Regions from separate parts of the Arthrobacter sp. YD2 genome, predicted to be linked through region 2. Evidence: riboswitches for the same ligand, from Rfam matches in the RefSeq annotation. Region 2 holds a riboswitch; the other holds the start of a gene.
The links. A riboswitch is a leader RNA that binds a small molecule or an ion and turns the genes downstream of it on or off. The one in region 2 is predicted to bind cyclic di-AMP.
Positions count from the first base shown of each region.

Region 1: linked by a shared signal. The riboswitch ahead of QWJ37_RS09235 (LysM peptidoglycan-binding domain-containing protein) and the one ahead of QWJ37_RS14370 (NlpC/P60 family protein) in region 2 are both predicted to bind cyclic di-AMP.

Region 1 is NZ_JAUHHB010000002.1:569,671-575,757, forward strand. It holds gene ligD (non-homologous end-joining DNA ligase) at 1-717, opposite strand, end outside; gene QWJ37_RS09230 (MFS transporter) at 756-1,976, opposite strand; cyclic di-AMP (ydaO/yuaA leader) riboswitch at 2,398-2,544, shown strand; gene QWJ37_RS09235 (LysM peptidoglycan-binding domain-containing protein) at 2,550-3,449, shown strand; gene QWJ37_RS09240 (response regulator transcription factor) at 3,547-4,221, opposite strand; gene QWJ37_RS09245 (ATP-binding protein) at 4,218-6,087, opposite strand, start outside.
Region 2 is NZ_JAUHHB010000003.1:729,993-736,079, reverse strand. It holds gene QWJ37_RS14390 (MFS transporter) at 1-672, shown strand, start outside; gene serC (phosphoserine transaminase) at 711-1,838, opposite strand; gene QWJ37_RS14380 (metal-dependent transcriptional regulator) at 2,052-2,750, shown strand; cyclic di-AMP (ydaO/yuaA leader) riboswitch at 2,816-3,031, shown strand; gene QWJ37_RS14375 (M23 family metallopeptidase) at 3,035-3,805, shown strand; cyclic di-AMP (ydaO/yuaA leader) riboswitch at 3,924-4,088, shown strand; gene QWJ37_RS14370 (NlpC/P60 family protein) at 4,092-4,895, shown strand; gene QWJ37_RS14365 (NlpC/P60 family protein) at 4,923-5,711, shown strand; gene QWJ37_RS14360 (HNH endonuclease) at 6,061-6,087, shown strand, end outside.

The DNA of each region.
Region 1 (6,087 bases), on a different contig from region 2:
GGTCCGGTCCCGGTTGGCCTGGTTGAAATCCACGAATACACGCGGGCCGCGCTCTTCCTTCCACCACGCGGTGGTCACCTTCTCCGGCATCCGCCGTTCCACCTCCCGCGCTGCGGCAATGACGGCATGGCGGACATCCTGGAACTCATGCTCCGGCCGGATCGGGGCAAAGAGGTGGATGCCGCGGTTGCCGGAGGTCTTGATGTACCCCTCCAGACCTGCCTCGGCGAGGATGGAGCGCAGTTCCAGCGCGGCCGGGACGGCGTCGTCGAAGTCCGTGCCCGGCTGGGGGTCCAGATCGATGCGCAGCTGATCGGGATTGTCCGTATTCTCCGCCCGCGAGGGCCAGGGGTGGAATACCACTGTGTTCATCTGCACCGCCCAGACCGCGGCCGCCGGCTCATCCAGCACCACCTGCGGGTGGGACCGGGCACTGGGATAGGTCACCGTAACCCCGCGCATCCACTCCGGCATGCCCCGGGGCGGATTCTTCGAGAAGAACACTTCCCCCTCGATTCCTTCGGGGAAACGCTCAAGGGAGACCGGCCGGTCCCCGTTGGCCCGAATAAAGGCTTCACCCACGTCCGCCATGTAGCGCGCCAGATCGAGCTTGGTGATCCCCGGGACGGGCCAGAGCACCCGTCCGGGACTTGAAATTCGTATCTCGCGTTCCCCGTCCGGACCGGGAACCGTCAGTGTTTCCGCCTCGCGTGCCATGGGCCTGCTCCCCTCGCTTGTGGAACGAGGGTACCCCGTCAGGCGGCGGGCGTGTCCTGAGCCACGAAGGCGGTATGGTCCGGCCGCCGGTCCTTGCGGCCGTGCACAAAGTAGTACAGCACCGTATTGCCCAGCAGCACCGCAGCGAGGACCCAGTACATACCGTGGAACCCGCTCAGCGGCAGCAGTACTCCCAGCAGGAGCGGGCCCAGACCCACTCCGGCGTCCATAAAGATGAAGAACGTGGACGTGGCCAGGCCAATCCGTGCCGGTGCGGCCATGCCCACTGCGATGGCCTGGGCGCACGGCATCAGGGCACCGAAGCCGAACCCGACGAAGACGCCGGCCACGGCCATGACAGTGTCATTGGGGGCGTAGGCAAGGAGCGCCAGGCCGGCGGCGAAGGAGAGAAGCGTGGGGTAGACCACGGCGTTGTCTCCGTGGCGGTCCTGGATCCGGCCAACGAAGAGCCGCGATACCAGCACCACCCCGGCATAGACCACAAAGAAGACGCTTGCCCCGAGGACCATGCCCTCCGTCTGGGCGTAGGAGTTCAGGAAGGAAAGGATGCCCGCGTAGGCGGCACCGGCGATGAACATTACCGAGGCAATGGGAAGCACGGACACATCGAGGATGTCGCTCAGGTGCATGCGCCACTTGTTCTTCAGTTCCTCCGGGCCCGGCGTGCGCTCGGGCAGCCGCAGCACCAGGGAAAGAATCAGGGCAACGGCGGCGCAGGCGGCAGCAAACAGGAAAAGCGCACGGTAGCTGGCCGAGTCCACCAGCAGCACGGCCAGGAACGGCCCGACGGCGGTGGCCAGGGTGGTGGAGATGCCGAAGTATCCGGTGCCTTCCCCGCGCCGGTGGGCGGGGATAAGCCCCATAACCGAGGCCGAGAGGCTGGTGCTGGCGGCACCGAAGGCGGCGCCGTGGAGCAGCCTCACTGCCAGCAGCAGGCCCAGGTTCGAGGCCGGGATGTAGAGCACCGAAGCGGCTACGAAAACTGCGAGGCTGGCGATCAGCATGCGCCGGCGGCCAATGAAATCAAGGAACTTTCCGGCAAAGACCCGGGCGGCAAGAGCGCCGATCACAAACGAACCGGAGGCAAAGCCTGCGGCGCTGTCCGACGCGGCGAACTCCTGCACCGCGTAGAGCGCCATGGTGGTCATCAGCAGGTAAAAAACGAGGGAAATGAACAGGTTCGTGACAATCGCCAGCACGAATCCCCTGGTCCATAGTTTCTGGCTGCTGCCTGACACTCGCGTTGCTCCTGTGCATCGTTGAGGCTGCCCTCGGTTGAAAGGTAGCCTAAGTATCTTATGCAGGAGAGCTGGCGCACCGGCAACCCAGATCCGCCAGGGAGAGCGACTTCACATTTTTTGTCTGCGGAACGGCGGTGTATCCCTGGCATCACGTGCACCATATACAACATCCGTTATGCGCCCCCGGCGCCGGACAACAGTCAGGCCTGAAAAATCGGCGGGAACAGTGTGACGGCATGGCATTGGATGGCATTGCAGGGGCCGGAGTGACTAGCACATCGAGGCGCCACTCACACGCTGCAGAGAACCGGATCACTAAATGGTTATCCAACCGTAACCATCTTGTACGGTTATTTCCATGCCGCTCTGAACGCGGCTCCCCCGGACTAGTTACCTAGCTCTGCCGCTTATCCGGGGTCCACAGAACGCACCATCACGGCAGGGGCGGGGGAACCAATGACGGGTTCCACGAATCCTTGGGGTTAAGTCGCCGGATTCACTCCGATGACCGGGTGTCTCCCATCCGCATCCGACAGCTCACCTCGCAGGTATCGGGAGAGGTAAATCAACATGTCATTCAATAAGAACCGTGGACGTCACCGTGCCGAGACCGCCGGCGTTTGGTCCACCATCTCACAGACCACCGTCAGCCGCGGACGGACCATCGGCAGCACCGCAGCCGTTGTAGCCGCCGGATCCGGCCTGATGCTCGGAATGGCCGCACCGGCCTCCGCAGGCGTCGTAGCGAACGACAACTACACGCCGACCCAGGCTGCAGCTCCGGCCGCACCGGTCGCAGCCCCCGTGGCTGAAGCCGCTCCCGTTGCCGCTCCGGCAGCCGCCAGCACCACCCACACCGTTCAGTCCGGTGACACCCTGGGCGCCATTGCCGCCAACTACGGCGTCAGCCTGGACAGTGTCTTCGCCCTGAACGGCCTGTCCATGGCATCGATCATCTACCCCGGCGACGTTATCACCGTCTCCGGCGAGGCAGCAGCCGCACCGGCTGCCCTGGATTACGCTGCCGCCACCTACACCACCGAGGCCTACGCCGCACCGGTCGCCCCTGCTGCCGCGGACAACGGCATCATCAGCACCCAGGCCACTTCGGTTACCCCGGCCCCGGCTCCCGCCGCCGCTGCTGCCACCGGCAGCAACGCCACCATGCTGGCATCGGCGTACTCGCAGCTGGGCGCCGCCCAGGACTGCACCGTCCTGGTTGAGGTTGCCCTGCGCGCCGCCGGCCACTCCGTGGGCGACCTTGCCCCCGCACAGCTGGCTGCCTACGGCACCCAGGTCTCCACTCCGGAGCCCGGTGACATGGTCTACTACGCCGACGGCGGCATGGGTCTGGCCCACATTGCCATCTACATCGGCAACGGCGAGGCCATCCACAGCGGCTGGAACGGCAACCAGACCGTGGTCCAGTCCGTCAACGTCGGCTCCGGCCCCGTGTTCTACCGCGCATAAGGCTTAGCGGCCCGTCCGCGCACGGCAATCCTGCCGTAGCTACGCAAAAGCGTCCGTTCCCTGAAGGGGGACGGACGCTTTTGCGTTTCCAGCGCCGTTACGGCACAAACCGGTACCCCATGCCGTGCTCGGTCAGCAGATGCTCGGGACACCCGGGGTCTACCTCCAGTTTGCGGCGCAGCTGCCCGATGTACAGCCGCAGGTAGCCCGTATCGGTGGTGCCCGGCCCCCAGACGTCGTGCAGGAGGGTATCCCGCGTCACCAACATGCCCGGGTGTGCCAGGAGGGCCGCCAGCAGGCGCCATTCAGTAGGCGTAAGGCGGATGTCGGACCCGTCCGGCAGCCGGATAATCCGCCGGGCAGCCAGATCGACACGCACCGAGCCGAAGGATATTTCGCTCGGCCCTGCCGCGGCCGGTGTCCGGCGGGACAGGGCACGGATGCGGGCCAGCAACTCCTCGGTGGAGAAGGGCTTCGTCACATAGTCGTCAGCGCCGAGGTCCAGTGCACGGACCTTGTCCGCAGGATCCATCCGGCCGGATACCACCAGGATGGGCACCGCGCTCCAGCCGCGGACCGCCTCGATGACATCCATCCCGCTCAACCCGGGCATGCCCAGGTCCAGGACCAGCAGGTCAGGATGGGTATCCACGGTTTTACGGATGGCTGCACTGCCGCTCTCGGCGGTCACCACCTCGTACCCGTACGCGGAGAGCGTGATGCGCAGGGCGCGCAGTATCTGCGTATCGTCGTCGGCCAGCAGGATCCTCATCGGGCCCCCACCGGCAGGCCGCCTGCCCCGGCGGACACACGGTCCGCGGCAGGCAGCGAAAGGACCATGGTCAGCCCGCCGCCGGGTGTGTCTTCGGCCTCCAAGGTGCCGCCCATACCTTCAGTGAATCCCTTCGCCAGTGCCAGTCCCAGCCCCAGGCCGGTTTGATTGTCCGTGTCGCCCAGCCGTTGGAACGGCGTGAAGATGTCCGGTTGCCGTGGTTCCGGGACACCGGGGCCCGAGTCTATGACACGGATTTCCACCCGTCCGGAAAACTCGCTCACGGCCAGCACGGCTCTGGCCGACTCCGGGCTGAACCGTACGGCGTTAGCCAGGAGATTGACCAGCACCCGCTGCAGCAGCACCGGATCGGCAAGAACATTCCGGCCGTCCACAGGAATCCCGAGTTCCACCTCGGCCGGGCCCAGGTCCAGTTCCTCCAGTGCCGGCAGCACGGCATCGGCAACATTCAGCGGCTCCAGGTTCACCCCGACCACCCCCGCCTGCAGCCGGCTGACGTCCAGCAGGCTGGTCACCAGCGTGGAAAGGGACGCGAGTGATTCCTCGGCAGTGGCAAGCAGCTCGCTGCGGTCCTGCTCGGACCAGGTGACGTCCGTGGCCCGCAGTCCGGTAACCGCGGCGGTGGCCGCCGTCAGCGGCCGGCGCAGGTCGTGTCCCACGGCGGCCAGCAACGCCGTGCGTACCTTGTCCGCCTCGGCCAGGGACCCGAGCCCGCGGGCCGTCTCGGTCAGTTCCCGGTGCTCCAGTGCCGCTTCCAGCTGGGCGGTGATGACCGCCAGCAGCCGGCGGTCCGACGCCGCCAGTTCACGCCCCCACAGATCCAGGAAGGCGCGTTCCCCCACCGGCAGCCGGGTGAAGGCCGGGTCCCCCGGCGGGAGATCTGCCGGCCAGTCGCCGTCGGCGTACAGGTCCATGCCGTCCGCCCTCAGCCGCGCCGCGCCCAGGGTAAACGCCTCACGGGTGCGCCCCACCAGGGCGGCCAGGGCATCCTCACCCCGCAGCACGCTGCCCGCGACCGAAGCCAGCAGTTCGGATTCCGACGCCGACCGCCGGGCGGTGCGGGCACGGCGCGCCGCCGCATCCACCACGTAGCTGACCAGCAGCGCGTTCACCACGTACAGGCCCAGGGCCAGCATGTGGGAGGGCGTGGCAACCGTGACCGTGTAGAGCGGCTGGATAAAGAAGAAGTCCAGCGTGAGACCCGAAAGCAGCGCGGCGAACAGTGCCGGCCAGATCCCGCCCACCAGCGCCACCAGAATCACCAGCAGCTGGTAGCTCAGGACATCGCCGGTGATGGTCTCGGCGCTCCGGACGGCCACCAGCCCGGCGGTAAGCAGCGGACCTCCGGCCAGGGCCAAGGCAAAACCCAGCAGGCGGCGGCGCCTGGAGAGTGCACCGCCGAAGTGCGGCAGTACCAGCGCCCGTGCTGCCGCCGAGTGGGACACGATGTGGACATCAATGTCCCCCGACTCCCGGATCACGGTGGCACCGATCCCGGGGCCGGAGAGCAGCGCCGCAATCCGCGGGCGGCGGCTCACGCCGACTACCAGCTGTGTGGCGTTCACGCCGCGGGCAAAGTCCACCAGTGCCTTGGGAATGTCGTGGCCCACCACCTGGTGGAAGGTGCCGCCCAGTTTTTCCGCCAGGATCCGCTGCGCCGCCAGCTCCCCGGGCTCTGCTCCGCGCAGCCCGTCCGCACCGGCAATGTGGACGGCCAGCAGTTTCCCGCCGGCCGACCGGGCGGCTATCCGCGCACCCCGGCGCAGCAGCGTTCGTCCTTCGGGGCCGCCGGTCAGGGCTACGACAACCCGTTCCCGGGCTTCCCATTTACGGTGAATGCCCTGT
Region 2 (6,087 bases):
AAGGGGCGCATCCGGGCGGGGCTGGCCTATGTGCGCCACCGGCCGGACCTGATGATGGTGATGCTCGCCATTTTCATTGTCGGCACGTTCGGCATGAACTTTGCCATATATATAGCGGCAATGGCGCGCACGGAATTTGGCCGCGATGCAGGGGTCTTCGGGGTGCTCAACTCAGTGATGGCGATCGGCTCGGTATCCGGTGCCTTACTCTCCGCCCGCCGGGACCGGCCACGGCTGCGGTTTGTTTTCGGCGCCGCGGGTGCCTTCGGGTTCGCCTGCATCCTTTCCGCCGCCGCACCCAACCTGATCCTGTTCGCACTCTCGCTGATCCCGGTGGGGCTGTTCGCCCTCACGCTGATGACCAGCGCCAACGCCTATGTGCAGACCACCACCGCACCGGGAATGCGCGGGCGGGTGATGGCGCTGTATTTCGCGATCTTCATGGGCGGAACGCCGCTGGGCGCCCCGGTGGTCGGCTGGGTCTCCAACGCCTTCGGTCCGCGCTGGAGCCTGGGGGTAGCGGCCGCTGCCGGCATTGTGGCGGCCACACTGGGCTTTGTCTGGGCGTGGCGGACCTACGGAATGCGGTTCCACTATGACCGCAGCCTGCCGCGCCGCCTGAGCATGACCACAGACATCCCGGAAAAGGCGCAGGACCCGGACAACGCCTAGTGTCCGGGTCCTGCGCCTGATGCTGCTGGCCTGAAGGGTCAGGAATGCTCGATCACGTAGTCGATGCAGTTCAGCAGGGCGCTGACATCATCGGGTTCGATGGCAACAAAGGTGGCAATCCGCAGCTGGTTGCGGCCCAGCTTGCGGTAGGGCTCCACATCCACCACGCCGTTGGCACGCAGGGTCGCAGCGATGGCGGACGCGTCAATGCTGTCATCGAAATCGATGGTGGCAATCACGTTTGAGCGGTCCTCGGGCCGGGCGACGAACGGTGTGGCCACCGCGGATTTCTCCGCCCAGGAGTATATGCGGCCGGCGGATTCGGCAGTGCGGCCGGCGGCGAAGGCCAGCCCGCCGTTGGTGTTGAGCCACTGGACCTGCGAGTTCAGGGTCACCAGAGTGGACAACGACGGCGTGTTGTAGGTCTGGTTCAGCCGCGAGTTATCAATGGCCGTCTGCAGGTTCAGGAAGTCGGGGATCCAACGGTCGCCGGCGTTGATCCGCGCCGCACGCTCCAGCGCGGCGGGGGAGAACATGCCAAGCCACAGCCCGCCGTCGGACGCGAAGTTCTTCTGCGGCGCGAAGTAATACACATCGGACTGGGCCAGGTCCACGTCCAGCCCGCCGGCAGCGGAAGTGGCGTCAATGAGGACCAGGGAGCCGTCGTCGGCGCCCTGCACCCGCTGGACCGGAGCTGCTACGCCGGTGGAGGTCTCGTTCTGCGGCCAGGCGTAAACATCTACGCCGGGCTCGGCCACGGGCTGCGGCCGGGTACCCGGTTCGGCCTTGATGATGCTGGAGGCGGAGAGGAACGGCGCCTTGTTGGTGGCGGCGGCGAACTTGGAACCGAACTCACCGAAGGAGAGGTGCTGGGCCTTGTTCTCCACCAGGCCGAAGGAGGCAATGTCCCAGAAGGCGGTGGACCCGCCGACGCCGAGGACCACTTCATAACCCTCGGGCGCCGAGAACAGGTCGGAGAGACCGTTACGGATGCTGCCTACAAGGTTGCGCACGGGTGCCTGGCGGTGGGAGGTGCCCAGCAGGCTGCCTCCGGCCTGCGCAAGCGCCTCGATCTGTTCCGGGCGGACCTTGGACGGTCCGGCGCCGAACCGGCCGTCGCGGGGCAGGAGTCCGGCGGGAATCTTCAGTGCGGCGGTATCGCCCATTGGTTATCGCTCCAAGCGTGTCAGGGGAAAGCGCGTATGCAATTCCATTCTGCCGCACCCTCCTCCACCGGACGATTTATGACCCCGGCCACGGGAGGATGTGCTGCAGGCCGGGCAATTTACGGGGCGTCGGGCGAATAGGCTAACGTGTTGGCGTACACCCGGGGCAGCGGTATGTTGTCCTCCTTTCTTCCTTAGTAGGAGCGGCCCGTCATGACGGATCTCATTGACACCACTGAGATGTACCTCAGGACCATCCTGGAACTGGAAGAGGAAAACATTGTTGCCCTGCGGGCGCGGATTGCCGAACGGCTGCGCCACTCAGGCCCCACCGTGTCCCAGACAGTTGGGCGGATGGAGCGCGACGGCCTGGTGGTGGTCGCGGGAACCCGCAGGCTGGAGCTGACCGAACTCGGCCGGCGCCGCGCCACGGAGGTCATGCGGAAGCACCGGCTGGCCGAACGCCTGCTGGCCGATGTGATCGGCCTTGACTGGGCCTACGTCCACGACGAGGCCTGCCGGTGGGAGCATGTCATGAGTGAACGGGTGGAACGGCGGCTCTACGAGCTGCTGGGACGCCCCACCGAATCCCCCTACGGCAACCCCATCCCGGGCCTGGAAGCGATCGGCGGCGTAGCCTCGGAGGTCTTCAGTTCAGGAGTCAATGACCTGGTCTCCATGGTCGCTGAAGCTGTGCCGGGCGCCCCGCTGAAGCTGGTCCGCCTGGCCGAGCCCATCCAGGTGGAGCCCGAACTGCTGTCCCAGCTGGACGAGGCAGGCCTGCGGCCCGGCGCCCGGATCACCGCGGAAGAAGTGGGCGGGTATATCTCAGTCCGTGTGCCCGGCATTGAAGGGGCCCTGGAACTGCCTGCGGAGGTTGCGGCGCACGTCTTCGTGTCCCACGCCGGGTAACGGAATGGTCACTTTTGTGGCGTTTACCCTATAGTGAGTTCCTGACGTTGAAACACCATCGTTATCCGGTCCGTCCGCCGAGCCCTGCCAGCGGACCGGAGTACCAACCGTTCAGGCAGGGGCGGAGGACCCACTTTCCGGCAGCACAGCTGCCTTGGGGTGAAGCCTTCCGGACGCCGACAGCCGTGCACGCCCAGCCGCCTGCACGCCGCCGGACCGGAGGCCGAGTTTCTCTACTCGAATCCGACAGCTAACTTCGTAGGCGATCCAAGAGAGGGAATTACTTGTCGAAGCATGCTGCTTCGGGCCGGCGCCGTGCGTCTGCTCCTGTTACGCCTGCGCGTCAGCGCAACTCAACGTCCTCCGGCCGCCGGCGGGCTGAAACCAAGACCATCTCCGTTGGGGGAGCCGCCCAGAAGGTTGCCATTACCGCTGCCACGTCGGGCCTGATCCTCACCGCGGCCCTGCCGACGACGGCGGCTGCCGGGGACCCCGCAGTGCAGTCGGAACCGGTTGCAGCGACAAGTACGCCAGTACAGGCTGACCCGAATGCCAATGTCGGCTTCGCCAGGGCAGGTTTAAGCAGCGCCTTCGATCCGGACGCCAAGCTCGCCTCGGTTACGGTTGCTGCCGGCAGCACGGTGGTTCCCGCCGCGGCCAAGGGCACACTCTCCACTCCGCTGGACGCCGCCCTCATCGAAACCTCCGGGTTCGGACACCGCGTCAGCCCCATCACCGGTGAAGCCGGCGAAATGCATAATGGCCAGGACTTCGCTGCCACCTGCGGCACCGCCGTAAACGCCGCTGCCTCCGGCACGGTCGTTTTTGCCGGCTGGCACCCCTATGGCGGGGGCAACCGTGTGGTGATTGACCACGGCAACGGCGTAGAGACCACGTACAACCACCTGTCCAGCGCAGCAGTCACCGTGGGTACCGAAATCAAGCGCGGACACCTGGTGGGCGCAAGCGGAACCACTGGCGCTTCCACCGGCTGCCACCTGCATTTTGAGGTCGTAGTTAACGGCGAAGTGGTCGACCCGCGGGACTGGTTGTAACCGGACGAATATCGTTTCGTGATCGGAACGTGACATAGAGCAAATGTTGCTGTACGCTCGTCCTCGTGCCTGATTCGCCAACGATCGGGCACCTTCGAACAGATCGCCGAGCTCTGCCACTGTTTGAAGTCCGTTCGCAGAATCGCATGGCAGAGGCGGGGGAACCAATTTCGGGTTTCGAAAGAAACCCTTGGGGTTAAGTTGCAAAGGCCATTAGGCCGGGCAACCGGGTGACTCCCATCCGAATCCGACAGCTCACCTCGTAGGCATTGGGAGAGGCAAACTTGTGTCATCACACGCTCATGGCCGCCGTCGCGCTGCCACCGTACAGACCAACCCGATCACCGCGCTTTCCAAGGCAGTCAGCTCCAACGCCGGTACCGTAGGCCGCCAGGCCGCCGTCGTAGTAGCAGCATCCGGCCTCGTGCTGGCTGCAGGACTCCCTGCACAGGCTTCCTCCGTGAATACGGACCGCCAGGCTCTTGAGGCCACCACCCTGAACTTCGTGGACGGCAGCGTCACCGCTCCCGCCAACGCCCCCTTCGCTCTGCAGCTGGCCGCTACCGCCGGTTCCATCGATGGATCCGAGTACCGCGCACAGGTTGCAGCAGAAGAAGCAGCAGCAACCGCAGCAGCCGAGCAGGCAGCTGCACAGGCTGCCCAGGCAGCACAGACCGCCGCTGCAGCAACCGCACCCGCAGCTGCCCCGGCCGCTGCCGGTGCCGCCGTTATGACGGCTTCCTCCACTCCTGCCGCACCCGCACCGGAAACCGCTGCTCCCAGCAACGTCGGCGCGGCCCTGGTCGCCTCGGCCTACGGCCAGATCGGCGTTGCCCAGGATTGCACCGCCATGGTTGAAAACGCACTGCGCTCCGTCGGCAAGTCCGTCGGCGATCTGGCCCCGGGCCAGTTCTTCCAGTTCGGCGCAGTTGTCGGCAGCCCGCAGCCCGGCGATCTGGTCATCACCGGTGGCCACGTCGCGATCTACGTCGGCAACGGCCAGGTCATCAGCGGCGGGCTGAACGGTATGAACACCGGCCTGCACAGCCTCTCCGACCTGCCGGGCGCCAGCTTCGTCCGGGTCAGCTAAGCCCAGTTTTTCGAGAGCCGGAGAATCATGACCTCGACAACTGAGCGCGCCCGCCACCGGGCGCCGGTGGAACGCACCACTACGCTGAACGCACTCGCCGGTGCCGTGAGCGCCAACGCAGGAACAGTGGGCCGCCAGGCCGCTGTTATTGCCGCGGCCTCGGGGCTGGTACTGACAACCGGCGTTGCCGCCAATGCCTCCGGTGCGGAGACCCTGCGCGATGTCCGCACCAGCAACCTGAACCTTTCCGCGGCCCAGCCCGTCCAGGTACCGGAGACCATTCAGGTCTCCTTCGAGCGGGACGGGATCAACGGTGTGATCACCGCTCCCGAGCCTGTGCCTGCCGAGACGCCCACGCTGACCGTACAGGCCCAGGAAGTAGTTCCCGCCACGGCCAACACCAATGCCCAGGGCGGCGCCACCACCGGTGCCGCAACTGCAGCACCGGCCGCGGCAACCCCGTCACCGGCACCGGAAGTTCCTTCCGGAGTTGGCGCAACCATCGCGGCCGCAGCTTACGCCCAGCTTGGCGTCAGCCAGGACTGCACCATGCTGGCCACCAATTCGCTGGCTGCCGCAGGCATCAACTTCCACGGATGGCCGGCCGGCTACCTGTCCCTTGGACGGACGGTCAGTGCAGCCGAGGCCATGCCCGGAGACCTGATCTACTACGCCGACGGCGGCATGGGCATGGCCCACATTGCCGTCTACGTAGGCGGCGGACAGGCAGTACACGGCGGGTTCAACGGAAACAGCACAGTGGTTGCTCCGGCGGAGCTTGGCTCCGGCGGCGTTTACATCCGCGTAGGCGGCTAATACCCCTGCACATCAACGCACTGCCTGAGTGCGGGGCGTGAGTTTGTAAGACAGTCTGTAAGACCACGGCAAGGCTCCTCCTTCGGGGGGAGCCTTCCGGCTTTAATCCATTCCTTTTAACCCGCCCGGCCCGTCTAACCCCTCCGGCCCTTTGATACACCCGCACCCCGCCGTCGTCGCTGGGGCGGGGAAGCGGAGCGGGGGAGTGGTGTGTCCGCCGGGGTTTTGCGCGTGAAAATGGCCAAGTTGCGAATCCCGGCATACTCTTGCATAGACAATCCGAAGTGCCGTTTGCGGAACGGTGTCTTGTACTCACCGGTTCGTGGGCGGCAGATGAAGAGGTATGTGCATGCGCACTCTCGTTCTGAATGCTGGA